Regions from separate parts of the Fulvivirga sp. AWR4_260 genome, predicted to be linked through region 3. Evidence: riboswitches for the same ligand, from Rfam matches in the RefSeq annotation. Region 3 holds a riboswitch; each other region holds the start of a gene.
What was found. A riboswitch is a leader RNA that binds a small molecule or an ion and turns the genes downstream of it on or off. The one in region 3 is predicted to bind S-adenosylmethionine.

Region 1 (10,814 bases), 750 kb from region 3:
AATTGCAGGAGAAAAAATTTCCTTACAAGAATATCAAAACTTAGTTCAGCAAAGAGAAGCAGAATATGCTTTACAGTATAATCGTCAGCCAACTGAACGTGACAGGCCTTTACTAAGAAATCAGGCTTGGGAATTACTCATTACAAAATACGCTTTCAATAAGCAGTATGATGAGTTAGGTGTAGAAGTTAGCAGTGACGAAGTTTGGGATATGATGCAAGGTAAAAATCAAGACCAAAGCATTAAAAGCTTCTTCGGAAACCCTGAAACAGGGGAGTTTGATAGACAGCTATTCCTTAACTTTTACAATAACCTTGAGCAACAAGCTCCTATTTACCAAAACTACTGGGCAGTTATTAAGAAAAATTTAAGACCTGGTAGAGAAAGAGTAAAGTATGAAAACTTGATTGTAAAGGCTAATTATGTAACTAAAGCGGAAGCTCAAAGTGAGTACAATGCTCAAAACACTACTGCTGAAGTAAAATACTTATATGTTCCTTTCTACGCTGTTGGCGATTCTGCTGTGCAAGCTTCTGATAGCGACATCAAGTCTTACTATAACGAACATAAAGAAGAATATAAGGTAGACCATACTAAAGGTTTAGAATATGTTTCTTTCTCTATTGTGCCATCGTCAGAAGATAGTGCTTACGTAAAAGAAGATGTTCAAAAAATTGTTCAAGAATTTAAAGAAAGCAAAAACGATTCAATTTTTGCTGGAGCAAGTACTGAAGGTGATGCCTTCTATCAGAAATATAGTGTAGGAACTTTACCTGCACAGCTTAAGGCCAACGCTGGTAACCTTTCTGAAGGTGATGTTAGAGGACCTTACTTGAGCAACGGTGGATATGTAGTATACAAAGTGTCAAGCATTTTTGAAGACACTGTGTCTTATGCTAAAGCTAGCCACATCTTAATTAAAGGAGATGATGATAAGGCTAAGGCAGAAGCTCAAGATATATTAAACCAAATTAAGAACGGAGCTAGCTTTGCTGAAATGGCTCGTGAGCACGGTACTGACGGAACTGCCAGTAGAGGTGGGGACTTAGGCTGGTTCGAGTCTGGAAGAATGGTTCCTGAATTTGAAGAGGCTGTATTTAACGCTAAAAGCACTGGCTTAATTGATCACTTAGTTAAAACTCAATTTGGATACCACATTGTAAAGGTTGACGAAGCCAAAACTAATACATCTTATAAAGTAGCTAGTATCGAAAGAAAAATTACTGCTAGTGACGAAACAAGAAATGTAGCTTTTAGAAAAGCTGATATTTTCGCTTCTAATGCTGGTGATATAAAGTCTTTTGAAGAAGGTGCTGAAAAAGAAGGAGTGAATACTACGCCAGTAGCTAAACTTAAGCCTAATGATACAAGAATTGGTGTTTTAGGAGAAGCTCGCCAAGTAGTTCAGTGGTTATTTAAAGATGCTTCTAAAGGTGATGTATCTAGAGTATTTGAGTTAGACGACAGCTATGTGGTAGCAGTAATGACTAACGAAATAGAAAAAGGATACCAGCCTATCGAAAACATTAAATCTGAATTAACAACAAAAGTTAAAGAGCAGAAAAAAGGAGAGCAAATTATTGCTAAGCTTAAAGGATTATCTGGCTCGTTAGATGAAATGGCATCTTCTTATGGTGCTGATGCTAACGTTTATTCAAGCAGTGATTTGAAATTAAATGTAAACTCACTACCAAGTGTAGGTTATGATCCTAAAGCTGTAGGTAAAGTGTTTTCTCTTAAAAAAGGAGAAAAAACAGCTCCTTTTGCATCTCAAAACGGAGTGCTTATCATAGAATTACAGAATATAACAGAAGCTCCTGAAGTGGCAGATTATTCTAGCTATAAGAGCCAAATAGAGCAAAGAACTCAAAGTAGAGTGGCTTACAATATTGGTGAAGCAATAAAAGAAGATGCTGATATCAAAGATAACAGATACAACTTCTATTAAAATATAATATTATATGATTAAGCAAAAGCGGAGAGGATATCTCCGCTTTTGCTATTTAATGACAGGTATAATTAATTACAACAATGGATAATTCATCGATAGATTCATTTAAGGAAAAATTAGATATAGAGTACACTTGGCCTGCGTTATACATGTTCAAGTTTATTGTGCCTCAAGATAAGGCAATAGAGATTAAAAATATTTTTGTTGGTCATGAGATAAGAGAAAAGGCCTCGAAAAATGGTAATTATATTAGTGTTACGGCAGAGGTAATGGCAGAGTCTAGCGATAAAGTGGTGGAGTTTTACATTGCGGCCAGTAAAGTGGAGGGCGTTATAGCTCTTTAAATATGAATGTAATTAAAGAGCTTAGCTTTGGTGTCTTATGTGTGTGCTGCCTATTTTCCTGTGGCCCAAACCGGGAGAATAAACAGGCTAGCATCTCTGAGTCAGACGAGACTTTAGTTCATAGCGATTCTTTAGAGGTAATAGACACATTAAATAAAGAGGAAGATAATAATGTGCTTTCCTTTAAGAATAAAGTTGAAAAATATGAGGACCCGGGTAGAGTCACTTGGCAGAGTCCAGATGTGATTATAAAGGTATTGGCTCCCTTAGAGGGGGAGACAGTCGCTGATATTGGTGCGGGTACGGGGTATTTTACATTTCGTTTGGCTAGGGCAGGTGCTAGCGTTATTGCTATTGATATAGAAGAACAGTTTCTATCATACATTGATGAGAAACGCTTTGACACAGATAGTATTTCGCCTGATAATATTGAAACTAGGCTTAGCCATGAAGACAATCCGTTGCTGAAAAATAATGAAGTAGATAAGGTATTAATGGTGAATACCTATTATGTGTTGAACGACAGGGTTGAATACCTAAAGCAAGTGAAAGAAGGAGTGAAGAATGGAGGAATGATATGTATTGTAGATTTTAAGATGGGACGAATGACAGTGGGGCCAAAAGATGCCGACAAGGTAGCGTTAGAAGTGGCAGAGCAAGAATTAAAACAAGCGGGCTTTGTGAATGTTGTAGCAGATGAAGAGAGTCTTCAATATCAATATATTATTACTGCACAAAAATTATAACTATGTGGACAGAAGAAAATAATAGACTAACTAAAACTTTTACGTTCGATAATTTTATAGAGGCATTTGGCTTTATGTCGCAGGTGGCAATTATAGCTGAAAAACTCAACCATCATCCAAACTGGTCTAATGTTTATAATACAGTGAGTTTTGAGCTTAATACGCATGATGCAGGCGATGTAGTGACAGAGAAGGATCATGAGCTTGCAAAAGAAATTGATAAGTTAATTAAATAGAATACTTGTGGCAGAAACGCAATTGTATTTGGTGCCAACCCCTATTGGCAACCTTGATGATTTTACTTACAGAGCAGTAAAAATTTTAAATGCAGTAGATGTGATACTCGCAGAAGATACTCGTACTTCTGGTAAGTTGCTCAAGCATTATAATATATCGAAGCCATTACAGAGCTATCACATTTTTAATGAGCATAAAACTGTAAATACTTTAGTAGAAAAACTCAATGGTGGTGCTATTATGGCATTAGTTACCGATGCAGGTACGCCATCTATTTCTGATCCTGGTTTTTTATTGGTAAGGGAGTGCCTAAAAGCGGGTGTTAAAATTGAATGCCTACCTGGAGCTACTGCTTTTGTACCTGCTTTAGTTAAATCTGGTTTGCCGTCTGATAAGTTTGTTTTTGAAGGGTTTCTGCCTCACAAAAAAGGTAGAAAAACAAGATTAGAGTTTCTTGCCCAGGAGGAACGTACTATTATTTTATACGAATCTCCTCATAGGCTGGTGAAGGCTCTAGGCCAGTTAATAGATCATATGGGAACCGAACGAGAAGTGTCTGTGTCCAGAGAGTTGACCAAGCTTCATGAGGAAACGGTAAATGGTACTTTAGAAGAAGTGAAGAAGCATTTTGAAGAAAAAACGGTTAAAGGGGAAATAGTTATAGTGGTCCATGGGAAATAAGATCAATCAAAAGGTGTTTTTGATAGCAATATCGCTATGTTTTCTATTAATCAGCAGGTGGTCAGGAGTGTTTTCATTTCTTATATTTTTAGCATTGTCGCCTTTATTTGCCATTTATACTGAAGCTGAAGAAGAGTTTTCTATTAAAAATATGGTTAGTGCACAACTGATTATTACTGCTCTTTTGGTGGTCAGTTTTAGTGGTTGGGTGTTTTTAGAAGATTCGGTAGAGCTTTCTATACTACATGGAGCCATTTTTGGTTTTGTGGTGAGTCTAAGCTTTTTAGTATATAGTTTCACTAATTATTACTCTAAAAATAGAATAGGCATCTTCACTATCACTATTTATTGGCTTGCTTTTGCTTACGCGTTACTTACTTTCAGCCCCAAGTATACTTATTTCTTTTTAGGTTCTGTATTTGAACATAATAGATTCCTTATTTCTTGGGATGTACATACAGGCTTGCTAGGAGTGAGCTTATGGATACTTATGGTCAATATTCTATTTTACTTTGCCTTGCTCAAAGATAGAGCTGTGTTTAAAGGACAAATCCGGTGGGTTAGTATAGGCTATACTTTGGCTGTAATATGTATTCCTTTTTTGATTACTACCGGTACTGATGCCATTATGCCAGCTGATATTGTTTCTGGAGCATCGTTCACTAAGCAAGTGTCTGGTAATGGAGAATATCTTGGCAAAACAGCAGTCTGGGTGTCAGCGTTAGTAATTATGTATAGCTTCGTTAAAAAAAATGTAAAGAAATAGATTATGGCAGTATCATTAAATACCGTATTAGATGCAACAAAGCAGTTGGTTATGGAGGTGGGATCTTTCATTAGGGATGAAAGTAAAACTTTTAAAACTGCGGATATAGAGCATAAAGGATTTAATGATTTGGTGTCATATGTTGATAAAGGTGCAGAAGAGCGGTTAGTGAAAGGTTGCAAGGTGATTCTTCCTGAGGCTGGTTTTATTACAGAGGAAGGTACAGAAACCAATAGAGAAGAAGAATTTAACTGGATTATCGATCCTCTTGATGGTACTACAAATTTTACCCACGGTCTACCTATTTATGCCATTAGCATTGCCTTAATGCAGCGCGATAAAATTGTAATGGGCATAGTCTATGAAATTAATAAGGATGAATGCTTTTATGCTTCATTGGGTGAAGGTGCATTTTGTAATGGGGCTCCTATAAAAGTCTCGGAAATCAGTAAACTCAGTGATAGCTTATTAGCCACTGGCTTTCCGTATTATAATTTCGAAGACATGTCTAAGTATTTAAATATTTTGAATGATTTTATGCAGTCAACGCATGGGCTTAGAAGAATGGGGAGTGCAGCAGTAGATTTGGCATATGTTGCCTGTGGGAGATTCGAAGGATTTTTTGAATATAATTTGAACGCTTGGGATGTGGCCGCTGGTGCATTTATTGTTCAGGAAGCAGGTGGGGTGGTAATGGATTTTAAAGGTGGTGATGATTATATTTTTGGCCGTGAAATTGTGGCAGCATGCGGCATCAGCAAAGAAATGCTGTCGGTTATTCAGAATAGGTGGCAATAACGAAACTAATGCTATTGGGCGTTCGTTGGATATAATATGGTACAGCAAATAATAACACTAGTTTTATTTTTAGGAGCGGCCTTTTATTTAGGTAGGCTTGTGTATAGGCATTTTAAAGGAGACGCATCTTGCGGTAGTAACTGTAAATGTGAGTCACCTGTTAAACAATATAAGACAGTAAAAGTAAGGGCTAAAAATTAAGCTTAGGCCCATATTTTTGTTCCTTCAGTGCAGTTCTTGCACATGTCTATTTTACTTCTAGATTTCATTACGGTTTTTCTAAAACGTATATATTCAGGGCTTTTCCAAACTGCCTCAAAGGTGTTTTTATTTAGATTGCCCATTTGATGCTGAGCATCTTTATCAAAACAGCAGGGTATAACTTTTCCATCCCAAGTTATAACACTGGAGTGCCACATTTTCCAGCAGTGGTTCAGTAACTTGTTTTTAATAGAGTAAGTGTTGTCTTGGTTTTTTCGATATCTACTGTACTTATCAATTGTGGGGATTAAAGAAGACCCATTTTTATAGTCGTAAATTTGTGCGGTTTTTAAGCCTATTTCATCTACTCCAAGTTTATCAGCGAGCTGTTGTAAATCGTTAATTTGATGTTCATTCGGCTTTACAACCAAAAATTGAAAAATCACATGAGGTGTTTTAGAGTTCAATTCTTTTTTCCACTTCAAAATATTTTTCGTTCCTTCTATTACTTTGTCCAGTCTTCCTCCCACTCTGTAAGATTCGTAGGTTTCTTGTGTAGTGCCATCAATGGAAATAATTAATCTATCTAGTCCTGATTCTACTGTTTTTCTGGCTACTTCATCATTTAGGTAGTGTGCATTTGTAGATGTAGCAGTGTATATATTTTTATCAGAGGCATACTTTACTAATTCGAGAAAATCTTTGTGTAAGTAGGGCTCTCCTTGAAAGTAGAAAAGCAAATAGAGTAAGGAGCTTTCTAATTCATCTATTATTTTTTTAAAAAAATCACTTTCCAGCATCCCTGTCGGCCTAGTGAAAGAGCGTAACCCACTAGGGCATTCGGGGCAGCGCAAGTTGCACGAAGTAGTAGGTTCTATAGAGATGCTGATAGGAAGGCCCGCGATTTTTGAAGACTTGAATAGCCGAGAGTATACGTAACTAGAAGTTATTTTAAACGCATTCCAAGCCCTCTTTCTATTGAATTTTGAAATGAAATTGATGCCGTCTCTTAAATTGCTATTCATTGTGGTAAAGATAAGCAATAGAGTTGCATAAGAAATATGTCAATAGAAATACTTCATTTGTGGTATATCTGAATAAGAAAGGAGTCATTTTCTTTAACTTAGAGGTCTAACCATGCGTATTTGATATTTACGATGAAGCATATATTGTTAATCCTGCTATTGATCCCTGTATTGGGGTTTTCTCAAAAATTGAGATTATCATCTAAGTCTGAAGTCAGAATTTTGACATGTGGTCCTTTTCAGGGCGAGTTATATTCAGCCTTTGGACATAGTGCCATTAGGGTTATAGATCCGGTGACTGGTTACGATGTAATTTATAATTACGGGGTTTTTGATTTTGACCAACCTAATTTTTATTTGAATTTCGCCAGAGGGTATTTGCATTATAAACTCGATCTGCAGGATTATAACCGATTCAAAAACTATTATATATACTTTAATAGATCTATTCATGAGCAGGTATTAAACCTTACTGCCAAGCAAACTCAAGATTTGGTCGATTTTCTAAGGAAGAATGCCATGCCTGAAAATCAGTACTACTATTATGATTATTTCTATGATAACTGCGCCACCCGAGTTAGAGATGCTTTGAAAAAGGCATTAGGAGATGATCTGGAGTTTGATGTTTCGCATATAGATACAGATTATACAATTCGTGATCTCACAGATATTTATTTGAAGCAGCAGCCTTGGGGTGATTTGGGTATAGATATTTGCCTGGGTTTACCAATGGATAAAACTGCCACTGCAGATATGTATATGTTTTTGCCAGACTACATTGAAAAGGCTTTTGCTCATGCTTATGTGAATCATAATGGAAATGTAGAACCTTTAGTGAAGAATACGGTGGTGACTTATGAATCTACCCCGGAGCCTGATCAGGCCAGTGTTGTTACACCGTTTATGTTCTTTTCATTTGTATTTATTTGTGGGGCTTTTGTAACTCTTTTGGGCTACCGCAATAAAAAATCATATTTTGGATTTGATGCGTTTCTATTTACAGTAGTAGGGTTAGTGGGCTGGTTGTTGTTTTTGTTATGGGTGGCTACCGATCATTCTGCTGCTGCAGATAATTTTAATTTACTTTGGGCATTGCCACTACATTTTCCTTTTGGGTTACTGTTGTTGAAAAAGACCAAGCCCGCATTTCTAAGGTATTATTTTCAATTGACATGCCTTTTAAGCTTAATGTTAATCCCTACATGGTCATTTTTGCCACAGAATTTACATTATGCGTTAATTCCATTGGTAATACTCATCATGCTTAGATCTTTCTATATTCAATATAGGTTATCCGCTGAAGCTTAGCATGTTAATTAATTTTAAACTATTGAATAAAAATTTCTGATCTTTTCTTGTAAAAATCTCAAAGGCTCATTACGTTTGTAGCATCAATTCGATAAACTCATCTGAGAGAGTCGATTTATAAAGAAGCGTGGAGAGACAGGCTCTTAGAAGCGCTAGCAACCTGGTCACCAATCCAAGGTGCTACTTCCTGATCCCAAGAATGTCCGTCAGGTGACGGAATAGGGAGAATATAAATTGATGGAAATGAAAAGATCAATACAACATCAAACAGGCCTTTTGGCAACTTTTCAGCGATCAATAGTTGCGCTACAATTCATTATTATTAATTCGAAATTAAGCATGTGTTGCTGCTAATCCTTTAAGGATACCCGCAGCAATAATCTGAATTTTTTTGGTATACCTGTAAAATAGCAGGACTACTACATCTCATTCTATTTCAAATTATCTTATTAATAATATAAAGAATTAACAAAATGGCTAAAGCGCTCAATTTCGAAACATTACAATTACATGCCGGATATGAAGAAGCCGAAGCTTCTACACGTTCTAGAGCAGTGCCAATATATCAAACATCGTCTTATACCTTTAAAGATTCTGAACATGGAGCTAATCTTTTTGGCTTAAAGGAGTTTGGAAATATTTATACCAGAATAATGAACCCTACTAATGATGTCTTTGAGAAAAGAATAGCAGCATTAGAAGGAGGAGTGGCTGCTCTGGCAGTGGGTTCTGGGCAGGCAGCACAGTTCATAGCTTTAAATAATATACTTACTGCAGGAGACAATTTTGTTTCTACTTCTTACTTATATGGGGGTACATATAATCAGTTTAAGGTAGCCTTTAAAAGGTTGGGGATAGAGGTGAAGTTTGCAGAAGGTGAAGCAGCAGCTGATTTTGAAGCTAAAATAGACGATAATACCAAAGCAATATATTTAGAGACTATAGGTAATCCTAGTTTTAATATTCATGATTTCGATAAAATCAGTGATTTGGCTCGTAAATATGACCTGCCGTTAGTTGTGGATAATACTTTTGGAGCTGGTGGTTACTTATTCAGGCCTATAGAGCACGGTGCTGATGTAGTTGTGGCATCTGCTACTAAGTGGATAGGTGGCCATGGTAATTCTATTGGAGGAGTGATAGTTGATGGAGGAAGTTATAATTGGGGTAATGGTAAATTTCCTCAGTTTTCTGAGCCATCAGAAGGTTATCACGGACTTAATTTTTGGGAGACTTTCGGAGATAACAACCCTTTAGGATTGCCTAATGTAGCCTTTTCAATAAGAGCTAGGGTGGAAGGCTTAAGAGATTTTGGCCCTGCATTGAGCCCTTTCAACTCATTTTTACTACTACAAGGGTTGGAAACATTATCCTTACGAGTGGATAGGACAGTTGAAAATGCTTTGGAGTTAGCCACATGGTTAGAAAATCATCCGAAAGTAGAAAAAGTCAATTATCCAGGTCTTGCCTCGAGCAAGTATCATAGCCTGGCAAAAAAATATTTAAAAAGAGGTTTTGGTGGAGTGCTTTCTTTTGAATTAAAAGGAGGTAAAGACGCAGCAATAGAATTTGTTGATAGTCTGAAGTTAATCAGTCATTTAGCAAATGTTGGGGATGCCAAAACATTAATAATACAGCCTTCTGCTACTACACATCAGCAACTTTCTGAACAAGAGCAGTTGGCAGCAGGAGTACTACCTAACTCACTAAGGTTGTCGGTAGGAATAGAAAATATTAACGATTTAAAAGACGATATAACAAATGCCTTTGACCAAGTCTATAGCGCCTGATCACAAGAAGCCTAATTTGAATACCTATAAATACGATCACGAGTTCAGAATGGAGTGCGGTGAAGTGCTCCCTGAACTTGAGATCGCTTACACCACGTATGGTAGGTTATCTGAAAAAAAGGATAATGTAATATGGGTGTTTCATGCTTTAACGGCTAATGCTGACCCATTTGAATGGTGGCCCGGACTAGTGGGAGGAGAGGATTTGATTAATCCTGATGAACATTTCATTATCTGTGCAAATATTTTGGGGTCTTGTTATGGTACCACCGGTCCAGGAAGTATAGATCCTAGAACGGGTAAAATATATGCTTTCGACTTTCCATTGCTCACGGTGAAAGATATGGTGGAGGTGCACCGTATCCTTAGGGCGCATTTAGGTATTGAAAAGGTGTATTTAGGTATTGGAGGCTCTATGGGAGGGCAACAGTTATTAGAGTGGTCATCAACTGATCCGGATTTATTTGAAAATATATGTGTGATTGCAACTAATGCACGTCACTCTGCATGGGGGCAGGCGTTCAATACCGCTCAGAGAATGGCTATTGAGGCTGACCCTACTTATAAAGATAAAACGGAAGAGGCTGGAAGAATGGGGCTGAAAGCTGCACGTGCAGTGGCTATGCTTTCGTATAGAAATCAGACTACCTATAGAAAGACTCAGACCGATTTTGATGATAAACTTGATGATTTTAAAGTAAGTAGCTATCAATATTATCAGGGCGATAAACTTACAAAGAGGTTTTCTGTAAGCTCCTATTGGTATCTCAGCAAGGCTATGGATAGCCATAATATTGGTAGGGGCAAGCAATCAGTAAGACACGGGCTGAAAGCTATAAAGGCGCGTACACTGGTAATCGGGATCAGATCCGATATATTATTTCCTTCTGCTGAGCAGAAGTTTATAGCAAAGAATATTAAAGGAGCAAAACTCGCTATTATAGATTCATTTTATGGACACGATGGG
Region 2 (10,814 bases), 1.2 Mb from region 3:
TCCATCCATAATCTCTACTTCTAAATCTTCTACCTTCACCCCAGGAAACTTGGCTTTTAAGATATACTGCTTATCATCTTTAGTAACTTTTGTTTGGGGAGATGTACTTCCTCCATTAAAAGTATTCATTATATCAGCACTCTTCAACACCTTTCTTATCCAACCTTTATCATGATTGTATTTCATAATTCCTCCGTTGTTTGACTGAATGGTGTCAAAACATATACCAGAACTAGAAATAAGTCAAAATGGCCTGATCTTAAAAAAATCAGGCCATTTTGACATTAAAATAATTCTTTTGCTATTTTATAAACAGATCCTGATTTACCCATCGAATAGTAATGCAACACAGGCACACCAAACTTTACTAGTTCTTTAGATTGCTGAATCGTCCACTCTATACCTACTTGTTTTACCTCCTCGCTAGTTTTACACTTTTCTATAGCATCAGAAAGCTCCTCTGGCAGATCTATATAAAATATTCTTGGTAATATATTCATTTGCCTCTTAGTAGTAATTGGCTTAAGGCCTGGAATAATAGGCACCTTAATACCAATTTCTCTACATTTTTTAACAAATTCAATGAATTTTTTATTGTCAAAAAACATTTGAGTTACGATATAGTCAGCACCCTTATCCACTTTCATTTTTAAGTATTTTAAATCAGTAGATAAGTTTGGTGCAGCAAAATGCTTTTCAGGATAGCCAGCCACTCCCATACAAAAATCAGTAGGGTTGGCATTGAGCAAATCCTCATCTAAATAAAGTCCTTTATTCATTTTGCCTACCTGATCAATTAAATCAGTGGCAAACTTGTGGCCATTTTCTTCTGGCACAAATGCGCCCTCAGATTTTATGGCATCACCTTGAAGTAATAGCACATTATCAATCCCTAAGAAATTAAGGTCAATCAATGCATTTTCAGTTTCTTCCCTTGAGAAACCTCCACATATAATATGCGGTACGGTATCTACATTATATTTATTTTTAATGGCCGCACATATACCCACAGTACCCGGTCTTTTTCTTATAGACCTCTTTTCTAGCAAGCCATTTTCTCTCTTTTTATATATAAACTCTTCCCTGTGATAGGTCACATCTATAAACGGAGGGTTAAATTCCATTAGCGGGTCAATGTGATTAAACAGGTTATTAATATTTTCTCCTTTCAATGGAGGTAGCACCTCAAACGAAAAAAGTGTTTTCTTGGCGTTAGCAATATGCTCAGTTATTTTCATATCTGTTGTAATTTTAGGCAACCTCTATTGAGGCGAGCATTTTGATCTATTGTTGATTAATCTAGGTTCTATTTTTTATTTATAAGAGAGGTTTGGTCCTAACCACTTTTCTACATCCTCTATGCTCATTCCTTTTCTCTCTGCGTAGTTCTCTATTTGATCGCGCTCCACTTTTCCAAGTCCAAAATATTTAGAATCAGGATGACTGAAGTAAAAACCACTTACAGAAGCAGCTGGGTACATGGCGTTAGATTCTGTAAGGAAAATACCCGTGTTCTCTTTCACATTTAACAAATCGAAAAGAATAGGCTTTTCTGTATGATCAGGACATGCAGGATAACCTGGTGCAGGTCTTATACCTTGATATTTCTCTCTGATGAAATCTTCGTTAGTAAGCTCAGCCTCATCTGAATACCCCCACAGCTCTGTTCTTATCTTATGATGCATCAGCTCAGCAAAAGCCTCTGCTAATCTATCTGCAATGGCTTTCACCATAATCTCATTGTAATCATCGTGCTGCGCCTTATATGTTTCGATAAGCTTTTCTATGCCTATACCTGCCGTAACCGCAAAACCTCCGATATAATCTTGTTTGCCATATTCATCAGGCATAACGTAATCAGACAATGAAATATTAGGTATATTTTTTCCTTTTTTACCCTGCTGTCTTAAAAAGTGAAATTTGGTATCATGATCATGTAAAATAACATCATCACCCACTGCATTAGCAGGAAAAACCCCCACTACACCATTGGCTGTTAACTTTTTATTAGCAATGATATCATCAAGCATGGCCAAAGCGTCATTATAAAGCTTAGTAGCCTCTACCCCAATAACCTCATCTTGCAATATTTTCGGAAATTTACCTTTCAACATCCAAGTCTGAAAAAATGGTGTCCAATCTATAAATTTCTTTATTTCCGCTAATGGATAGTCGTTATAAACTTTAACTCCTGTTTCGTTAGGCTCTAAAGGTTGGTATGCTTCCCAATCTATTTTTACACGATTATCTTGTGCTGCTTTTAAAGGAATGTAATTTTTATTATCCTTCTTAGAGGCATGGCCAATCCTTACCTCTTCATATTCAGCTTTTATATTATTATGAAATTTCTCTTTGGTATTCTTGCTGATAAGCTCTCCTACCACGGGCACGCTTCTAGAAGCATCTAGCACATGAACTACTGCTCCGCTATAATTAGGATCAATTTTAACCGCAGTATGCACCCTTGAGGTAGTTGCTCCTCCTATCAATAGAGGCACATTCAAATTCAATCGCTCCATCTCTGAGGCAACATGCACCATTTCATCTAACGATGGAGTAATTAAGCCACTTAGACCAATAGCTGCTACATTTTCTTGTTGTGCCTTCTCTAAAATCTTCTCAGCGGGCACCATTACTCCCATATCAATGATGTCGTAATTGTTACATGCCAGTACAACACCTACAATATTTTTACCTATATCATGCACATCACCCTTAACGGTGGCTAGCAAAATTTTTGCTGCGGTTTCAGTAGATTTATTACGCCTCTTCTCCTCCTCCATATACGGCTCCAGATAAGCCACGGCCTTTTTCATTACACGAGCACTTTTCACTACCTGTGGTAAAAACATTTTACCACTACCAAAAAGGTCTCCCACCACATTCATTCCTGCCATAAGTGGACCTTCTATTACCAATAGAGGCTGGCCTAGTTTCTGGTATGCTTCTTCAGTATCTGCATCTATAAACTCGATAATCCCTTTCACTAGGGCATGCGATAACCGCTCTTCCACAGTCCCTCTTCTCCAAGTATCATCTTTTAACTTTTGTTTTACATCTCCTTTTACCTTTTCAGCATATTCTAAAAGACGCTCTGTAGCGTCATCGCGCCTATCCAGCAACACGTCTTCTACATACTCCAAAAGCTCTTTAGGTATTTCATCATAGACCTCAAGCATTGTTGGGTTTACAATACCCATATTCATGCCGTTTCTTATAGCATGATAAAGGAATGCACTATGCATGGCTTCACGCACTACATTATTACCCCTAAAAGAAAAGGAAACATTACTAACACCCCCACTAACATTGGCTCCAGGAAGATTCTCTCTAATCCATTTAGTAGCATTAAAGAAGTCTAAAGCATTTTTCCTGTGCTCGTCCATTCCGGTAGCCACAGGAAATATGTTAGGGTCAAAAATAATATCTTGAGGAGGAAAATTAATTTCACTTACCAAAAGGTCATAAGACCTTTTACAAATCTCCACCCTTCTATCGTATGAATCTGCCTGGCCATCTTCATCAAAAGCCATAACTACCACCGCAGCTCCATACATTTTAATTTTCTTAGCCTGCTCCAAAAATAGCTTTTCGCCAGACTTTAAACTAATGGAATTAACTACACCCTTACCCTGAATACATTGTAGGCCTGACTCAATAATTTCCCATTTTGAGCTATCTATCATTATGGGTATTCTGGAGATTTCTGGCTCAGAAGCTATTAGGTTAAGGAATTTAACCATGGCTTCTTTTCCATCAAGCATCCCTTCGTCCATGTTAACGTCTAGGATTTGAGCTCCGCCCTCTACCTGATCTCTAGCTACTTCTAAAGCCTCTTCGTACTTATCCTCTTGTATAAGTCTGAGAAATTTTCTTGAACCGGTAACATTAGTTCGTTCTCCTACATTCACGAAATTGGATTCAGGAGTAACTACTAATGGTTCTAATCCACTAAGTTTTAAGTATGACACGCTATTATTAGTCATTAAATTGTATAAATAAAAAAAGCTCTTCTGATAAGTCAGAAGAGCTTTTTAATATTTTATTTTATAATGGTGTCAAGCTTATTCTAACTTATCTTCCTTTGTTATTAAATAAACAAAGATGGATTTAGCACCTTTCCCAAAATTTCGGCCGGTTGCTAAGGCTTCACAGGGCCATATCCCTCTGCCTTTCTTGATAAGATCCAAATCAAAGAACTATTCGATTGTACAAATCTATAATAATTTTTTTAAGAAAAAATCAAATCGCAATAAATGTGATTTTAGGAATTAACTAACCATTACTCTTTATCCCTTTGTTTTAAACTTTCCTATATTAGCCGCATAATTACTTTTTAAACTATAATTCACTATGAATCACTGGACTAAGCTTTCTACTGAAGAAATAAAGAATAAAGTTTTTAACTGTCTATCTAAAAATGTAAATTATTATGACTCTAACATTCTTGGAGTACCCGCTTCACATTTAGACAAACAGGTTTTCTATCAAGATGTACCCTTCCTTAGCAACGCCCCTTATCTGTCAACGCTTATTCACAACCCTAACCATATAGGTTGTCATACATTGGACCAATCAGAGAGTTTTTTTAAAGGCACTCAGGAAATAGAACGAGAATTGATTGACATATGTGCTGAAGACATTCTGCATGGTAAAGCTAATGATCATGATGGCTATGTAGCTTCGGGAGGTACAGAAGCTAATATGCAGGCCATTTGGATTTATAGAAACTTCTTTCTTGCCGAGCATAATGCTAAACATGATGAAATATGCATTTTATGTTCTGAAGACAGTCATTACTCTATGAGCAAAGCTGCCAATGTTTTTAACATAAAGATTGCTTTTGTGCCTGTAGACCATGATAGGCAAATCACTGAAGAAGCTGTATCTGACACTATTAAAAATCAGCAAAGTAGTGGCGCGAAATACTTCGTGGTGGTGGCTAATATGATGACCACGATGTTTGGCTCTGCAGACAAGGTTGATACTTATGCGAAGGTATTAGAAGATCTTAATTGTAATTACAAGCTACACGTAGATGGTGCTTATGGGGGCTTCTTCTACCCCTTCTCTTCGCCCGACACTGACCTGCACCTTGGCAACCCTTACGTAACTTCTGTTACCCTTGATGCCCACAAAATGCTGCAAGCACCCTATGGCACAGGTATCTTTTTAATCAAAAAAGGGTTTATGAAATATGCCAACACCAAAGAGGCCAGTTACATAGAAGGTGAAGATTCTACTTTAATTGGTAGCAGAAGTGGCGCCAATGCCGTAGCCGTTTGGATGATATTAATGACATATGGCCCATATGGGTGGAGTGAAAAAATATTAATACTTCTCAACAGAACACAATGGTTATGTAATGAGCTCAGCAAGAAGAATATTAAGTTTTACAGAGAGACCTATTCTAACATTGTAACTATCGATGCTTCATCAATAGATGCTAAAAAAGCTGAAAAATTTGGACTTGTACCTGACAATCATCATAACCCCAAATGGTTTAAGATAGTTATAATGGAACATGTAACTATTGATAAGCTTAAAGCCTTTGTGGTAACACTTTAAGCATTAAGAGCAGATAGGTCTATTCCCATTACCAAAATATCATCTGTCTGCTCATGCCCTTCTGACCACTGCTCAAAACAATGATTTAGCTTGTGACATTGGTCTTGAAAGGGTAAATGATGAATATCAACAATCATTTGCCTAAATCGCCTGCTCATAAAACGCTTATGATCTTTTCCGCCATATTGATCTCTATAACCATCAGTAAATAAGTAAAATTTGCTTACTTCACTGGCTTTGAAAGAGTAGTTTTTAAACTGGTAATTTTCTCGCCCTGTAACACCTCCAATAGACACCCTGTCTGCCTCCACTTTAACTAAAGTGTCATTTTGTATAATTAACATAGGGTTTTTCGCTCCAGCAAACAAAAGAGTATCTGCCTGTTTATCTATTACACAAATAGAAATATCCATACCATCTCTATTATTGGTTTGCTGCTGACGCAGTGCATATGATATCCTAGCCTGAAGGTAAGACAAAATCTCTGCAGGATCATAAATATGCTTCAACTCAATAGCCTCTAAAAGCATGTTGTAACCAATCATACTCATAAAAGCCCCAGGCACGCCATGCCCTGTACAATCAACAGCCGCAATAAACAGCTTTCCTTCGGCCTCCATTACAAAATAAAAATCACCGCTCACTAAATCGCGAGGTTTAAAGAGAATAAAATGTTCAGGAAGCATTCTTTCCAAGTCCTCTTTTTGAGGTAAAATTGACTCTTGTATGGTCTGCGCATATTTATTCTGCTCATTTAGCTGTTTCAATGAATCCTTCAATTCAATATTCAGCTTCATCAACTCAGTATGCTGCTTTATAATTTTATCCTTGCTTAGGCTAATTTCTTGCTGGTATTTATAATTTTCTTTCTTAAATATACCCGCAATTACGGCAAGCAACGTGATGGTTATTATTATATTAACCAAATGTGCGACATGTATTTTTTCAGTGATATAATAGGGCTGATGCGAGAAATTATAAATCTCCACTACCATAATACACATGGCTGCAAAAACTATCAGGGCTACAATCTTCCACCGGTCTTCAAAATAAACTACCGAAAGGCCAATACAAGCTAATATAATTAGGTGAGAACCCCGTTCTGTACCCCAATAAATAGAGAGAAAACTAAGGTATAAATATGGAATAAGAAGACATAGTAATTTAGCCAAACGATACTTTTCCAGTCTATTTAATATTACTGGAACCGTAAAAAGAACACTTCCTATTAGCTGAACACTCCACTCCTGAGGAATCCCCATAATGAAGCTCTTAATCACTAACAGTGTAAAGAGAATCTGACCTACACCTAAAATACCATTAATTAACCGAACCTTTCTAATTTGAATTGGAGATAGTCGGTTTGTCACTCCAATATTCAGTATTTTGTCCCAAAAGTTAGCTATATCAGCTTTTATCCTCATATTTTACACCTAAATAGAAGACTTTAAGGTATAATTGTCAAATGCATTATGCAACTTAATCAGTCATTAAATTAACATCCTTTACGATGAATTTAGAGCTCTTAAAATACCCTATCGGAAAATGCCAATTACCTTCTGTTATCACTGATGATGACATTTCTATGTGGATCAGAGAGATAGAGTCATTACCTAATAAACTTAGCCATTTGGTGAGTCCACTTAACAACGAGCAGCTCAATACACCCTATCGTCCTGAAGGATGGACTGTAAGGCAAGTGATCAATCACCTGCCCGATAGTCACACCAATAGTTATATCCGTTTCAAATGGGCGCTAACTGAAAATAACCCCACCATTAAAACTTACAATGAGCAAGCGTGGGCCAACCTTACTGACTATACTAGCACCCCTATAGAAACAGCTCTTGTTTTTCTTACTGGTTTACATGCCAAATGGGTGCAACTGCTGAGCCATTTAACTCCTGAGCAACTAGATAGAACCTTCGTTAACCCAGAAAGCAATCAGCAGTTTACCCTAAAAGCCACCATAGGCATGTACGCTTGGCATGGTGAGCACCACTACCAGCATATCAATAAATTAATAGAAAGAAAAGGTTGGTAATTACCAACCTTAATATTTCCATACAAATGTTGAAAGTGCAGGCAATGACTTCCCCCCCTTACCTTCCTTAGTACTAAGTATCAAAGTTGCTCCTTCTGGGGCTTCGTAGCTCACCTCTTTCGAAGATATATTGTGAACTACCAATAGTTTTTCCTTTTGATCAGCCCTGATATAACTAATAACAGCCTCATTTTGATTTTGTGCATCTTGTAAATCTCCATTAATGAGTGCCGAATGAGACCTTCTAAAATGCGTCATTCGCTTATAATGCGCATACATAGAGCTATCATTTTTCATCTGCTGAGCCAAAGGCTTAATCTTTTCATCCACATTATATTTTGGTTTCAACCAATTACAACGTAATGAGTCATTAGCTACCACATCCCATAAAAATGGCTCACGTATATATTCATCTGGTTTCTTACCTTTCATACCCAACTCTTCACCATAGTAGATATACGGAGCACCCGGTAGCGTCAGCAAAATAGAAGCTGCCACTTTACCTTTTGAGATACTATTTAACTCACTCATTACACGATTTTGATCATGGTTGGTTAAAAATGTAGATATCTCAAACTTAGGGTCTACTTTCGCAAATTGATTTCTTACATCAATCATTGACTTAATCAAATCACTTTGTCCCTTGGTATTTTTAAACACCTCATCTTTGCCATCCTTTAATGAATTGACAATATGATAGGCAATATCAAAGCTAAAAAGTGAAGACAACCCTTTTGCGTATGGCAGTTGCATACTTGTCTCATCCCAAACCTCACCTACAGTGTACACATCTGGCTTAACTGATTCCATGGCTGTTTTAAACTCTACCCAAAAAGTAGCATTATCTTCTGCCCTATCATCAGGGAAAATATGGCGAGCAGCATCTAATCTAAATCCATCTACTCCCACATCCTTCAACCAAAATTTCCCTATATCGAAAATAGTATCTTTCACCGCAGGGTTATCATAATTTAAATCAGGCATACCTCCGTAAAAGTACGCGTAGTATAATGCAGAGGTGCTATCGCCATTAGCATAATGCCACTGCCTTATATTATCTGAGTCAGCACGCGTTTCAGCCTTTTCTATATCATTCTTCACTTCATCAGCATTGGCCCACACGAAAAAATCGCGATATGGACTATCCTCCCCTTCTAAAGCACTTTTAAACCACGGGTGCTCTGAGCTTGTATGGTTTATCACTAAATCTATAATAACTCTAATATTACGATTATGAGCTTCTTTTATTAAATTCTTAAAGTCATCCATAGTGCCATAATCTTTATGTATGCCTTTGTAGTCGATAACATCATATTTATGATAAGATGGCGAAGGCATTATTGGCATGAGCCAGATCGCCTCTATACCTAATTCTTCTAGATAAGGTAATTTACTGGTTACACCATTAAGGTCACCAATGCCATCACCGTCAGAATCGGCAAATGATTGAACAAAAATTTCATAAGTCACGGCATTTTGCGGAGCAGATTGCAATAACGATTCTTTCATTACCTCAGTCTTTTTAGAACAACCAAAACAGAATAAGACAATTGATACTAGGAAAACATTTTTCAACATGAATATTTAATTTATTATAGGATCGCAAATCAAACAAATTAGTGTAACCTTTACAATTAATTAACTAATAATGAATAGCTTATATCTTTAATTACAAGCTTAAAATAATGATTTAGGACGATTATCAACTCAAGCTAGCCAATAATTTGATTTTTTTCAGCAAAAAAGGATGAGATTACTGCCCTACTATGCTCTATAGAGTTAAATAATCAACCTAAATACTTTATGAAAAATTTATTTTATCTTGTCATTTTTGCAGTGACTACCTTACTCTGCAATTATCAGTCGATTGCACAGGTCACCAACCCGCGCAATCTCCCTGAAGAATGGGGCGAATACGGCATTGGAGATCCCTACATGCTGAAATTCAGGGGAAAATACTACCTATACTGCAGTACTCGCGATGACCAAACTGGCGTTAAATGTTGGAGTAGCTGGGACATGACCAACTGGAACTATGAGGGGCTTGTCACTACCGAAGCAGTAACCCGAGGCGCATACGCTCCAGAAGTAAATTATTGGAATGGTGTTTTCTACATGTATACTTCTCCTGCCGGTCAAGGTCATTATGTACTCTCTAGTGATTCTCCTACAGGCCCGTTCGTATTAAGAACAGGTAATTTTGGCAGAACCATAGATGGAACGGTTTTCATTGATGACGATGGAAGCAAATATTTCTCATATGCTGGTGGTGATGGTATACAAGCTGCTACCATGAGCAGTATGTTAGCTGTAGACGGGCCTGCCATCAACATCAATGCACGCAGTGGTGGATGGACTGAAGCCTCAACCATATTTAAAAGAAACGGATTGTATTATGTAGTATATACAGGAAACCATGTATTTAGCAAAGGGTACCGTGTTTACTGTGCTACTAGCGAGCAACCTTTAGGCCAATACACCAAACAAAGCGAAGAGCCTATAGTACTACATAGTGAAGATAACTTTTTTGGCCTAGGCCACAGCTGCAACATTATAGGGCCAGACTTAGACACATGGTATATTGCTTACCATAATCTACTTGGACCTAGTTCTATTGTTGGCCCTCACCGAAAGTTAAATATGGATCCGGTGGCCTTCAACGGAGATCAACTGAGTGTTTTAGGCCCTACCAATTGGGAGCAAAGAACTCCTGCCCTACCTACATTTTACGATAGATGGAACAGAACAGACATTGGAAACAATTGGCAAAATGTAAATGGTGGAGCTTGGGGCATATTCAATCAAGAATTGATGTGGCAAGACAATAAAACAGGTTCCACATGGTTTAGACAAGTTTCAGCTGCCAGCAGTGCTAATGAATATACTGCAGAGTTCAATATGAAAGAAATGGATAGAGGCGCTGATGATGCTAGATTTGGAGCTATTTTCAGCTATACTGATGAGAATAATTTCGGGCAAGCCGTACTCAGCAGTATGCTCAACAGAATAGAAGTGAACTTTAAAGTTAATGGTGGCTGGACTGGTGAGCAATTCATCAACTTGCCTCCAGGATATGATTACCAAAGATGGCACTCTATGAGGGTAGAAAAAAGTGGTAACACTTTCAAGATTTTTGTTGATGGTATGTTAAAATTCACTCGTAATGAAGCTCTAGGTGGCGGAAAAATAGGTGCTACCACTT
Region 3 (10,814 bases):
ATGACTCCTGAAACTGTTAAGCAATATCAAAAAGAAGAAAGGTCATTAATAGCTGCCAGAGTAAAAGCGAGCCGCACTAAAATAGATACGCTACTTACGGCCATGTCGGCCGATCAAATATCCACAAAGGAAAATATTAAAAGCTTGGGAGTAGACTTAGCAAAGCATTATGACAATGATGACTTTTTAAAATGTAGCTCTATGGGCGAAATCTTAAAAATAAGTCTAGACATGACTACTTCGCAAAAATCAACTTACCAATTTCCCATATAAAAAAAGCTGTTTGGAAGGGCAAACAGCTTTAATAAATCGAAAAAGGTTTTATTTCCGGCATTAGCTAACTACTACGGTTTCCACTCTTTCTCTTTTTACATATCTATAATAAGCTTTTTTAAGCGAGGCTACCACATGAGCCACATACTCTCTTCTTTTACTCACAACAGGTCTTTTGTCACCCTCTGCCGTTGTGATCTCCACCGCATACTTATCTTTTGCGGCAATCATCCACACAATACCTCCAAAGATAAAAAGAACACCCGCACCTATGGACACCATATTGGCATCTATCAAATAAAGTGCTTCTTGTGTATTATAAGTCACATCAGCAAAAAAGTCCATAGAGCCTAATAAAATACTAGCAAACCCTAACAAAAACAAAACAATGCCAGGTGCTTTGGTAGCCGGCAACCGCTGTAAGTGTATACTAGTGATACCATTTAAATTATATGAATGATGATCAGTATAAAATTTATCGCGGGTAATTTTAACACCGTGTCCGTCTGTATATATAATATCCTCTTTCATGTCTGTATATATTTTTATTATATTTCTTAAGTCAACTGCGTTGTATTTTCGATTAACAATATTCAAATGCAGTGCCACACCCCAAATGGGCCAAAAACAAAAGAAACAAGCCCATCGATCAGTAGAAACGAGTAATAATTCCACAAAAACAGTGTCTTTTCTTACTCCTTTTGTTTCTTTGCACACAAAAATTACCGGCTTTGATAGTATCTAAACCAAAAACAGGAACACTTTTTTCGTTAGGGGCATTTATAGCAATATGTGCAGCAGGAGCAATATACGGAGCCACAGAGGTATATGGCAATAATGCACCTGCATGGTATCATCTTGCCTTATTATTTATTTTGGGGCCCATTGGCCTTGGAATTTTAGCTAAAACAATAGTAGGCTACCAAACAGTTACCATAGGAAAAGAAAAAATAGATATTCACTTCCCTGTACAGTTCAAAACCAAGCATTTCAGCATTAGTAACATAGATTACTGGAAAGAAAACACTGTAAAAACAGCTACAGGAACGTTTAAGGAGGTAGAAATAAAATTCATAGATAACAGAAAAAGGCTGCATCTGTCTTATCAAGAGCACACAGAATACCAAAAAATAATTCAGTATTTAAGGAAAAAATGCTCAAAAAAAATCAAGAAGTGAAATTCCAATAAAACACCCAAGTCAGTGCCTGGCATTTTATAAAATGGCTTACCATTCTAAATGAGTAACCCCAGAGGCAGGATGTAAAACAGGCACTGCGCACTTCACAGCACCTGTTGATTTCTATTTATCAGATTTTTTCTGATCATTAATATCCCTTAAAAAGTCAGCCCAGCGCATAGGATTGAGAAAATTATTAGGAGGCATTTGCCCACTAATCTGATACAAATGGTTATACCTCATCTGATCGTAATAATATTTACTCTCTTCGTTTTCTTTTACATCCTTATCCAAATCACGCTTCACCTCAAAGATCAAATCATCCATATTCCTTTTGGGCTTTGTATCCATAAAAGCTTTGTGAAAGCTTTCTATAGAAGGCCAAGGAAAAATCACCACTTCGCTAAGCAATACTGTTTCTTCACGCATCAACTGCATCAGTGAATACTGCTCAGAACTCACCTCATAAGGCATAATGAAAGTAGCATCTCGATAGCCTATTGCCGAGAAAGAAAGCGTATCACCTGCACTAATAAATATGGTAAAATATCCGTTATTATCTGTAGATGTACCATACATGGTGCCTTTAACCCTCACATTAACATAAGGCAAAGTTTTACCCTGATCAGCATCTAGCACAGAACCGGTTAACCGCACTGAATTTGGTGCCTTTACTATTTGCCCAAAACTAATTGTAGCAAAACCCACAAACATTAGCAGCATTAAACTTCCTCTCAGCACTTTCATATTACTTTTTATTTATGTGACCAATCATATTTATCTAACGAAATAAGGCAAGCCGACAGCAGATCGATACTCCCTTGAATATCTGATTTATGGCACATCTCTATTACCTGATGTAAGTGCCTTGTAGGGATTGAAACCGCTCCTGCGATAGCCCCCCTCTTTCCCATCCGCTGCAAACCTGCAGTATCTGTACCTCCAGCTACCAACACTTCATTTTGCCAAGTAATATTATTTTCATCGGCTGTTTGACGCATAAAATCCACCATTCGGTAATCACAAATAGTCATAGCATCTAGCACTTTTACAGCCGTACCTTTACCCAAAGATGTTACCTTTTCATGTGGAGCAGCACCAGGAAGGTCATAAGCCACAGTAGTATCTAGTCCAAAACCAAAATCGGGATCTATAGTATGCGCAGCCACATTAGCCCCTCTTAAGCCTACCTCCTCTTGCACTGTAAATACACCATAGACATCATAAGGACATTCTTTCAAGTTTTTAAGCGTTTCTACCAGTATATAAACCGAAACCCTGTTATCCAACGATTTACAGTTCACACACTCTCCCATTTCTATAAGCCCTCGCTCACGTGTTACAGGATTTCCTACAGATACAATTTTCTCCACCTCCTCTTTGGGCATCCCAAGATCTATGTAAAAATCTTTCACTTTTGGCATTTTGGTTCTCTCCTCAGGCTCCATCACATGCACGGGTTTAGTTCCCATTACACCAATTATATCTTCCTTGCCATGCACAATCACACGCTGCGCTGTAAGCGTTTTAGGATCGAAACCTCCCAATGTAGTAAACCTTAGAAATCCGTTATCATCAATATGAGTAACGATAAACCCAATTTCATCCATGTGAGCAGCTACCATGGCCTTCTTCTCACTTGTCCTTCCTTTTTTTATAGCTATAACATTTCCTATATTATCAATCTCTATGCTATCTACATAAGGACTAACTTCTTTCACTATCAAATTCCTGATTTTACTTTCGTAACCAGGTGCACCAGGAGCTTCACATATGCGTTTTAGAAGATTTACATCTATGGCCATTGTTATCTGTTTTTACGTTAAAAATTCTTTTTGAACCTAGATTCAATATTAACCAATCAAAAATTATTCTGTTCATTCACAAGACAATTAATACTCACAGACTTAGACAATATTTACACTCACTATTTTTATTAGGTATAAATAACACAAAAATGCTCTAGAAATTTGGAGTTATAAAAAGAAGCTACTTATATTTACAGTATCAATTACTCGAAAGCGTAGTTGATTTATAAAGAAGAGGTGAGAGACAGGCTCGAAGACCCTCTGGCAACCATCAATCGTTTAAACGTGATATAGGTGCCAAATCCTGATCCTAAGACCTTGCAAAATGCAAGCAGGAGAATATAAATTGACAAATTTAGAATACAATGAATATCATTTCTGCACCAGTTTACAAACGCAACGAGCTAACAATCAACCATTACATTTCTACCAACACTGTAGCAAAGCATATTTGCTGTTGTTGTTGCTAAGGGAAAATTTCTCTTTTCCTTCTGTATAATTCCACCTCAGCATTGAGATTAAAGGAATTGATACACCTACTAAACAAAATCTTTAATTCTAATCATCATTAAACTGAAAAAATATGGCAATTTACATAACAGACGAATGCATTAACTGCGGAGCTTGTGAACCAGAATGCCCTAATACGGCTATCTATGAAGGTGGAGAGCAATGGGCATGGGGCGATGGCACCGAGCTTTCTGCCGTAGAACTAGAAGATGGCTCTGAAGTAGACGCTACTGAGAAGCAAGAGCCTTTCTCTGACGAATTCTTTTACATTGTATCTGGTAAATGCACCGAGTGCGTTGGTTTTCACGAAGAACCACAGTGTGCGGCCGTTTGCCCGGTAGACTGCTGCGTACCTGACCCTGACTATGAAGAAACAGAAGATGAGTTAACAGCAAAACAAGAGTGGCTTCACGCATCATAATTTAATTAAACACGTTTACTCCAAGTATGTCTAAATATAAACACTTCGAAACCCAGGCCATTAGAAACCAAAGTGAGCAGTCGAGCTTTAACGAGCACACTACTCCTATATATATGACTTCGAGCTTCACTTTTGAAGACGCAGAACAGGCACGAGCCATGTTTGCAGAAGAAATTGAAGGCAACATATATACAAGGTACTCTAACCCTAATACCGATGAATTCATTGAAAAGCTATGCATTTTAGAAGACACAGAAGATGGTCTTTCTACTGCATCGGGTATGGCTGCAATGTTTTGCAGTATGGCTGGGCTTTTAGAAAGTGGAGATCATATCTTGGCTTCTAGGTCTGTATTTGGATCTACGCATCAAATTTTCACTCAAATATTCCCTAAATGGGGCATCACGCATTCTTATGCTGATATTAATAACCCCGATGAGTGGGAAGCAAAAATACAGCCCAACACCAAATTGATTTTTGCGGAAACACCTTCAAACCCTGCATTGGACATCATTGACTTGGAGTGGCTAGGTAAGCTTGCAGAAAAACATAACTTAATATTAAATATTGATAATTGTTTTGCTACACCTTACCTTCAGCAGCCGTCAAAATTTGGAGCGCACATAGTGACTCACTCTGCCACCAAATTTTTAGATGGACAAGGAAGAACTATAGGCGGAGCCATATTAGGCCGCGCTGATCTTATTGAAAAAATAAGATTTTTCACCAGACATACAGGCCCCTCATTATCACCATTCAACGGGTGGTTGCTTTCAAAAAGCCTAGAGACCTTAGCCATACGAATGGAGAAGCATTGCGAAAATGCTTTAAAAATAGCTGAATATTTAGAAGGGCATGAGGAACTGGAAGTAGTAAAATATCCGTTTTTAAAATCGCACCCTAAACATGAGCTAGCAAAAAAGCAAATGAAATTAGGAGGAGGCATAGTAACATTCATAGTGAAAGGAGGAATAGACAGAGGAAGAAGATTTTTGAATGCATTAAAGATGCTTTCGCTTACAGCAAATCTAGGCGATTCGCGGACCATAGCAACGCACCCAGCATCTACAACACACTCTAAGCTCACTGACGAAGAGCGTGCTAATGTAGGTATACTACCTGGCTTGGTAAGAATTTCTGCCGGGCTAGAAAACGTAAACGATATTATAGAAGATATAGAAAATGCACTAAGGGACTCAAAACAACCTTGAGGCATTAATAAAAAACTTATTCGGAAGTAGTTTAAAAGAGGCCTCTTTCGGATATACAAATAGGCCAATAACTTTTAAACCAAACCCTAAATCAGGAAGAAATGAGCGTAACACTTAACGACAAAATATCACCAGCCGCCCAGAAAGACATTCTTGACTTGCAAGAAAGAATTGAGAAATTCAAAACTGGCGTTATACCTGAAGAAAGATTTAAAGCATTTCGTTTAACTCGAGGTGTGTATGGTCAGCGTCAGCTTGGAGTTCAAATGTTTCGTATAAAGCTACCTTATGGTAAGCTTACTGGCGAGCAAATTGTACGTATAGCAGATCTCTCTGACCAATATACTAATGGCAACCTGCACGCCACTACAAGACAAAACATTCAGCTTCACTACATCCACTTGGAAGACACTCCTGAGATGTGGGCGAAACTTGAAGAAACGGGTGTAACTACAAAAGAAGCCTGTGGTAACACTGTAAGAACGGTTACTGCATCTCCTCTTGCGGGCATCGACCCCGAAGAGCCATTTGATGTTTCTCCATATGCACATGCTGTTACACAGTATTTCTTAAGAAACCCTATCAACCAAGATATGGGTAGAAAAATTAAAATGGCGTTTTCATCAAGCGAAAAAGACAGCGCCTTTACTTATATTCATGACTTTGGCTTTATCCCTAAAATTCAGGATGGTCAAAAAGGATTTAAAGTAGTAGTGGGTGGCGGCTTAGGCGCTCAACCTTTTATAGCACAAACCGCTTATGAATTTTTACCTGAAGATAAGGTAATACCTTTTATTGAGGCTGGCCTAAGGGTGTTTGACCGCTACGGTGAGCGTGAGAAAAGATTTAAAGCACGTATGAAGTTCCTCATTGAGGAGAAAAGAGGCTTGGGCTTAGATAAATTCTTAGAACTAATAGAAGAGGTTAAGCCTTCTAATAAAACACATTCTCTTCCTGTAGACGCTACAGGATTTGATAACATTGCTCCTGCAGCGAAGCCACTTCCTGAGTTTGAGCAACCTTCTGGTGCTGAATACGAAGAATGGTTAGCTACCAATACTTTTGAACAAAAGCAAAAAGGATATTACGGAGTAAAAGTAAAGCTTCCACTCGGTAACATTCAGGCGGAAACCGCTCGCCAGCTTGTAGCACTAACAAAGGGTTATGTTGCTGACGACTTCAGAGTAACAATATCACAAGGTTTATTATTAAGGTTCGCCACTAAGGAGGCATTACCTTTCTTATATACTATTCTTAAAAAATTAGACCTCGCTCACATTGGTAGTGATACCATTGTGGACATCACCGCATGTCCTGGAACCGACACTTGTAACTTGGGTGTAACTAACAGTACTGCTATTTCAGAAGTACTTGAAGATATGATTAGCAAAGAATTTCATGATTTGATTGCTAATTCTGAAATCAAGATAAAGATAAGTGGCTGTATGAACTCATGTGGTCAGCATATGATTGCAAATATTGGATTCCATGGTAGCTCTATTAAAAATAAGAGTTTGGTTATCCCTGCTCTTCAGGTAGTGCTTGGTGGCGGTGTAGATGAGCAAGGCCGTGGCTTTGTAGCCGAAAAGGTAATTAAATTACCTACAAAGAGGATTCCGGAAGCAGTAAGAATACTTCTTAATGATTTTGATGCCAATGGCGAGGACAATGAGTACTTCAACGATTTCTTTGTACGCAATGGGAAAATGTACTTCTACAACTTACTTAAGCCATTAGCTGACATAGACTCATTAAGTGAAGATGATTACAAAGACTGGGGACAAGATGACTCATTCATACCTGAAATAGGTACAGGGGAATGTGCAGGCGTAAGCTATGATATGGTAGGGACCATTATTAACGACTCTGACGAGCGTCTTCAATATGCCCAAGAATCATTCAAAGAAGGATATTACTCAGATTCAATTTATCATAGCTATAGCTCTATAGTAATTGGAGCAAAAGCATTGCTTCTTAGCAAAGATGTAAAGTGTAACACACACATAGGTATCATAAAAGATTTCCAGAAAGAATATATTGATAGCGGTATTTTATCATTAGAAACTGACTTTGAATCATTCGCTTTGGAAATTAACAATCATGCTCCTGAAGAAGGTTTCGCTAAGACTTTCTTAGCTAGAGCTGAAAACTTTTTTGACTTAGTTAAAACTACCAGAAGATCTCAACTGGAAGAAGGCAACGTTGAAAAAGAAGTAATCAACAATTACAGAGCATGATGAATAAAGGAAAATTGACACTTGTTGGGGCCGGGCCTGGAGACCCGGACCTGATTAGTGTTAAAGGAGCAAAAACCATTGCTTCTGCTGATGTATTATTATACGATGCCCTTGCAAATTCAGAGTTACTACAATATGCTGTAAGCAGTGCAGAATTAGTATTTGTAGGCAAAAGAGCTGGAAAACATAGTGCCAATCAAGACGAAATAAATACTCTGATTGTAGAGCACGCACTAAAGGGCAAGCACGTGGTAAGGCTAAAGGGAGGAGACCCTTTTATTTTTGCTAGAGGTATGGAAGAGTTAAACTACGCTAAGAGTTTTGGCATCAGTACCGATGTAGTGATTGGCATCTCGAGCATTAATCTTCCTGGCTATTACGGCATTCCACTGACCACCAGAGGCATTAATGAAAGTTTCTGGGCAGTGACAGCTACCACAAAAAATGGCAAGCTATCAAAAGATGCTGAGCTGGCAGCCCAATCAAGTGCTACAGTAATATTCTTTATGGGGTTAAATAAATTAGAAGAAATAGTAACCCTATACACTAAATACAATAAAAAAGACTGGCCTGTGGCTATCATTTCACAAGGTTCTTTACCTGAAGGCAAAGTGACCACAGGCAGTATTAGCAGCATATTAAACAAGAAAAACGAAATACCATCTCCTGCACTTATTGTTATAGGAGAGTCCGTTGGTCAATATTTGAAAACGCACCACCCGGAATACAACAACAATCATTATGAGTACAAATAAGCTTTTTCCTATTTTTCTAAAGATTGATCAAATCCATATTTTACTTGTGGGTGGTGGTGAAGTAGGTTTAGAAAAGCTAGGAGCTTTATTAAAAAATGACCCCGAAGCTAATGTAACCATAGTAGCCACAGCTATTGATGATAGAATTAAAGATATAGCGGCTACAAAAACTCAACTAGAGCTGATAGAAAGACCCTTTGAGCCGAAAGACTTAGAAGGAGATATACAGTTGCTTATTTTAGCCACTGATAACAGAGATACTAATGCTGAGATTTATGCCTTAGCTAAACAACAAAGAATTTTAACCAACGTGGCGGACACCCCTGATCTATGTGATTTTTATCTTGGATCAACTGTGACCAAAGGCGACCTTAAATTGGGCATATCAACCAATGGAAAATCGCCTACTTTCGCTAAGCGCTTTAGAGAAGTATTGGAAGAAATTCTTCCTGACGAAACCAACAGCTTAATTCAAAACCTTCATTTGATAAGAAATAAGCTGAAAGTAGGTTTCTCAGAAAAAGTAAAGATTTTAAATGAACACACAAAAGACCTGGTTGCCCATGAATCCAAACAGTCTGATCAATGATAGCCTTACTCCCTCCAACAAAGCTTATGAGCCTTTAACGCCACAAGACAGAATAAAAAAACTTTTTGATGATTATGCCCCTGAGGACATCCTTATTACATCATCTTTTGGGAGTAGTTCTGCCATTCTTTTACATATATTAAGCAAAGTAGCACCTGAACAACCAGTACACTTTATTGATACTAGTTTTCATTTTCAAGAAACGCTTAACTATAAAAAAGAACTACAGAAGAAATTAAAACTTAACCTTGTTGAGGTAAAAGCGCCTGAGAATAAAAATAAATTCACAAAGCAAAACTTCACCTACAAATTAAACCAAGACTTATGTTGCTATATAAATAAAGTAGAGCCTCTAAGTCAGATTAAAAATGATTATAAGGTGTGGATTTCGGGATTGATGGCTCACCAAAATGCCAACAGAAGTAACACACGTATATTTGAATTAAAGCAAGATATATTAAAATTTCACCCATTAATTGACATGTCAGCACAAGATGCTGATTTGTATAAATTAATATATGAATTACCCGCACACCCATTAATAGCTAAAGGATACGACTCTATTGGGTGTTCTCACTGTACCAAGAAAGGAAAAGGCCGAGAAGGCCGCTGGAGCAACCAATCAAAGACTGAATGTGGATTGCACATATAAAAACAAAGGGCTAACAGATATCTGTTAGCCCTTTGTTTTTATATATCTAAGGAGTTAATTCTCTTAATGCAAAGGAATTTGCTCAAACTTAACAGACTTCTCTCCTTTATATGCTTTTCGCGGCTTTAAGTTAAGCACTTGGAACATTTCCTCATCCGTAACAGTATCAGGATTAGGAGTGGTTAATAATTTATCTCCTGCAAATATAGAGTTAGCTCCTGCCATAAAACATAAAGCTTGCTCTTCCATATTCATTCTTACCCTACCTGCAGACAATCTAACCATTGCTTTGGGCATAATAATTCTTGCAGTAGCAATCATTCTAATCATCTCCCATACAGATACTTTTGGTTGCTCCTCTAATGGAGTTCCCTCTACCGGCACCAATGCATTTACAGGCACTGACTCTGGGTGCTCTGGCAATGTAGAGAGTGTATGCAACATACCTACTCTATCTCCATCACTTTCTCCCATACCAATAATACCTCCAGAACAAACAGATATATTAGCCTTACGTACATTTTCTAACGTATCTAACCTATCATCATACGTTCTGGTAGAAATAATATCACCATAGTGCTCCTCACTAGTATCAAGATTATGATTATAAGCGTACAGACCCGCGTCTTTTAACTTCTCAGCCTGATCTTCAGTAAGCATACCCAATGTACAGCACACTTCCATATCCAAAGCACTTACACCCTTTACCATGTCTAACACACGGTCAAAATCTTTATTATCTCTAACTTCGCGCCATGCAGCCCCCATACAAAAACGAGTGCTACCAGCATCTTTTGCTTCTTTCGCCTTAGCTAAAACTTCTTCGGTAGGTAAAAGCTTATGCACTTTCACATCAGTATGATACCTTGCTGCCTGAGGGCAGTATGCACAATCTTCAGGACATCCACCTGTTTTCACAGAAAGTAAGGTACACACCTGCACTTCTGAAGTTTCATGATATTCACGATGAACCGTAGCAGCACGATACATCAAGTCTAGGATAGGAGAATTAAATATTTCAGTAATTTCTTCTCTAGTCCAGTCATTTCTTATTTCTGCCATATCACCTACAGTATATTTTTATGATGGTCTAAATTAAGCACATAAACACCAAAAGGCCTTATAAAATAAGGAAAGATTTAATCCAAATAAAGATCATAAGGCATCCTGGCTTGTACTC

Region 1: linked by a shared signal. The riboswitch ahead of ACXACQ_RS06920 (O-acetylhomoserine aminocarboxypropyltransferase/cysteine synthase family protein) and the one ahead of ACXACQ_RS10145 (4Fe-4S binding protein) in region 3 are both predicted to bind S-adenosylmethionine.
Region 2: linked by a shared signal. The riboswitch ahead of metH (methionine synthase) and the one ahead of ACXACQ_RS10145 (4Fe-4S binding protein) in region 3 are both predicted to bind S-adenosylmethionine.

Annotation. Positions count from the first base shown of each region.
Region 1 covers NZ_JBSWSU010000015.1:96,439-107,252, forward strand. The annotation lists gene ACXACQ_RS06870 (peptidylprolyl isomerase) at 1-1,948, shown strand, start outside; gene ACXACQ_RS06875 (DUF493 family protein) at 2,032-2,295, shown strand; gene ACXACQ_RS06880 (class I SAM-dependent methyltransferase) at 2,298-3,041, shown strand; gene ACXACQ_RS06885 (4a-hydroxytetrahydrobiopterin dehydratase) at 3,044-3,277, shown strand; gene rsmI (16S rRNA (cytidine(1402)-2'-O)-methyltransferase) at 3,285-3,959, shown strand; gene ACXACQ_RS06895 (hypothetical protein) at 3,949-4,725, shown strand; gene ACXACQ_RS06900 (inositol monophosphatase family protein) at 4,729-5,523, shown strand; gene ACXACQ_RS06905 (FeoB-associated Cys-rich membrane protein) at 5,560-5,724, shown strand; gene ACXACQ_RS06910 (SPASM domain-containing protein) at 5,727-6,749, opposite strand; gene ACXACQ_RS06915 (lipoprotein N-acyltransferase Lnb domain-containing protein) at 6,882-8,057, shown strand; SAM riboswitch class I at 8,170-8,265, shown strand; gene ACXACQ_RS06920 (O-acetylhomoserine aminocarboxypropyltransferase/cysteine synthase family protein) at 8,531-9,847, shown strand; gene ACXACQ_RS06925 (homoserine O-acetyltransferase family protein) at 9,825-10,814, shown strand, end outside.
Region 2 covers NZ_JBSWSU010000015.1:2,013,623-2,024,436, reverse strand. The annotation lists gene ACXACQ_RS15015 (Hsp20/alpha crystallin family protein) at 1-186, opposite strand, end outside; gene metF (methylenetetrahydrofolate reductase [NAD(P)H]) at 285-1,238, opposite strand; gene metH (methionine synthase) at 1,314-3,986, opposite strand; SAM riboswitch class I at 4,072-4,186, opposite strand; gene ACXACQ_RS15000 (pyridoxal phosphate-dependent decarboxylase family protein) at 4,354-5,568, shown strand; gene ACXACQ_RS14995 (PP2C family protein-serine/threonine phosphatase) at 5,565-6,992, opposite strand; gene ACXACQ_RS14990 (YfiT family bacillithiol transferase) at 7,079-7,612, shown strand; gene ACXACQ_RS14985 (alpha-amylase family glycosyl hydrolase) at 7,622-9,121, opposite strand; gene ACXACQ_RS14980 (family 43 glycosylhydrolase) at 9,416-10,814, shown strand, end outside.
Region 3 covers NZ_JBSWSU010000015.1:848,067-858,880, reverse strand. The annotation lists gene ACXACQ_RS10170 (hypothetical protein) at 1-273, shown strand, start outside; gene ACXACQ_RS10165 (DUF6232 family protein) at 334-990, opposite strand; gene ACXACQ_RS10160 (hypothetical protein) at 1,005-1,451, shown strand; gene ACXACQ_RS10155 (carboxypeptidase-like regulatory domain-containing protein) at 1,575-2,198, opposite strand; gene ACXACQ_RS10150 (M42 family metallopeptidase) at 2,207-3,256, opposite strand; SAM riboswitch class I at 3,481-3,606, shown strand; gene ACXACQ_RS10145 (4Fe-4S binding protein) at 3,843-4,190, shown strand; gene ACXACQ_RS10140 (trans-sulfuration enzyme family protein) at 4,217-5,401, shown strand; gene ACXACQ_RS10135 (HEPN domain-containing protein) at 5,503-7,638, shown strand; gene cobA (uroporphyrinogen-III C-methyltransferase) at 7,635-8,393, shown strand; gene ACXACQ_RS10125 (precorrin-2 dehydrogenase/sirohydrochlorin ferrochelatase family protein) at 8,380-8,982, shown strand; gene ACXACQ_RS10120 (phosphoadenylyl-sulfate reductase) at 8,957-9,634, shown strand; gene bioB (biotin synthase BioB) at 9,698-10,696, opposite strand; gene sppA (signal peptide peptidase SppA) at 10,774-10,814, opposite strand, start outside.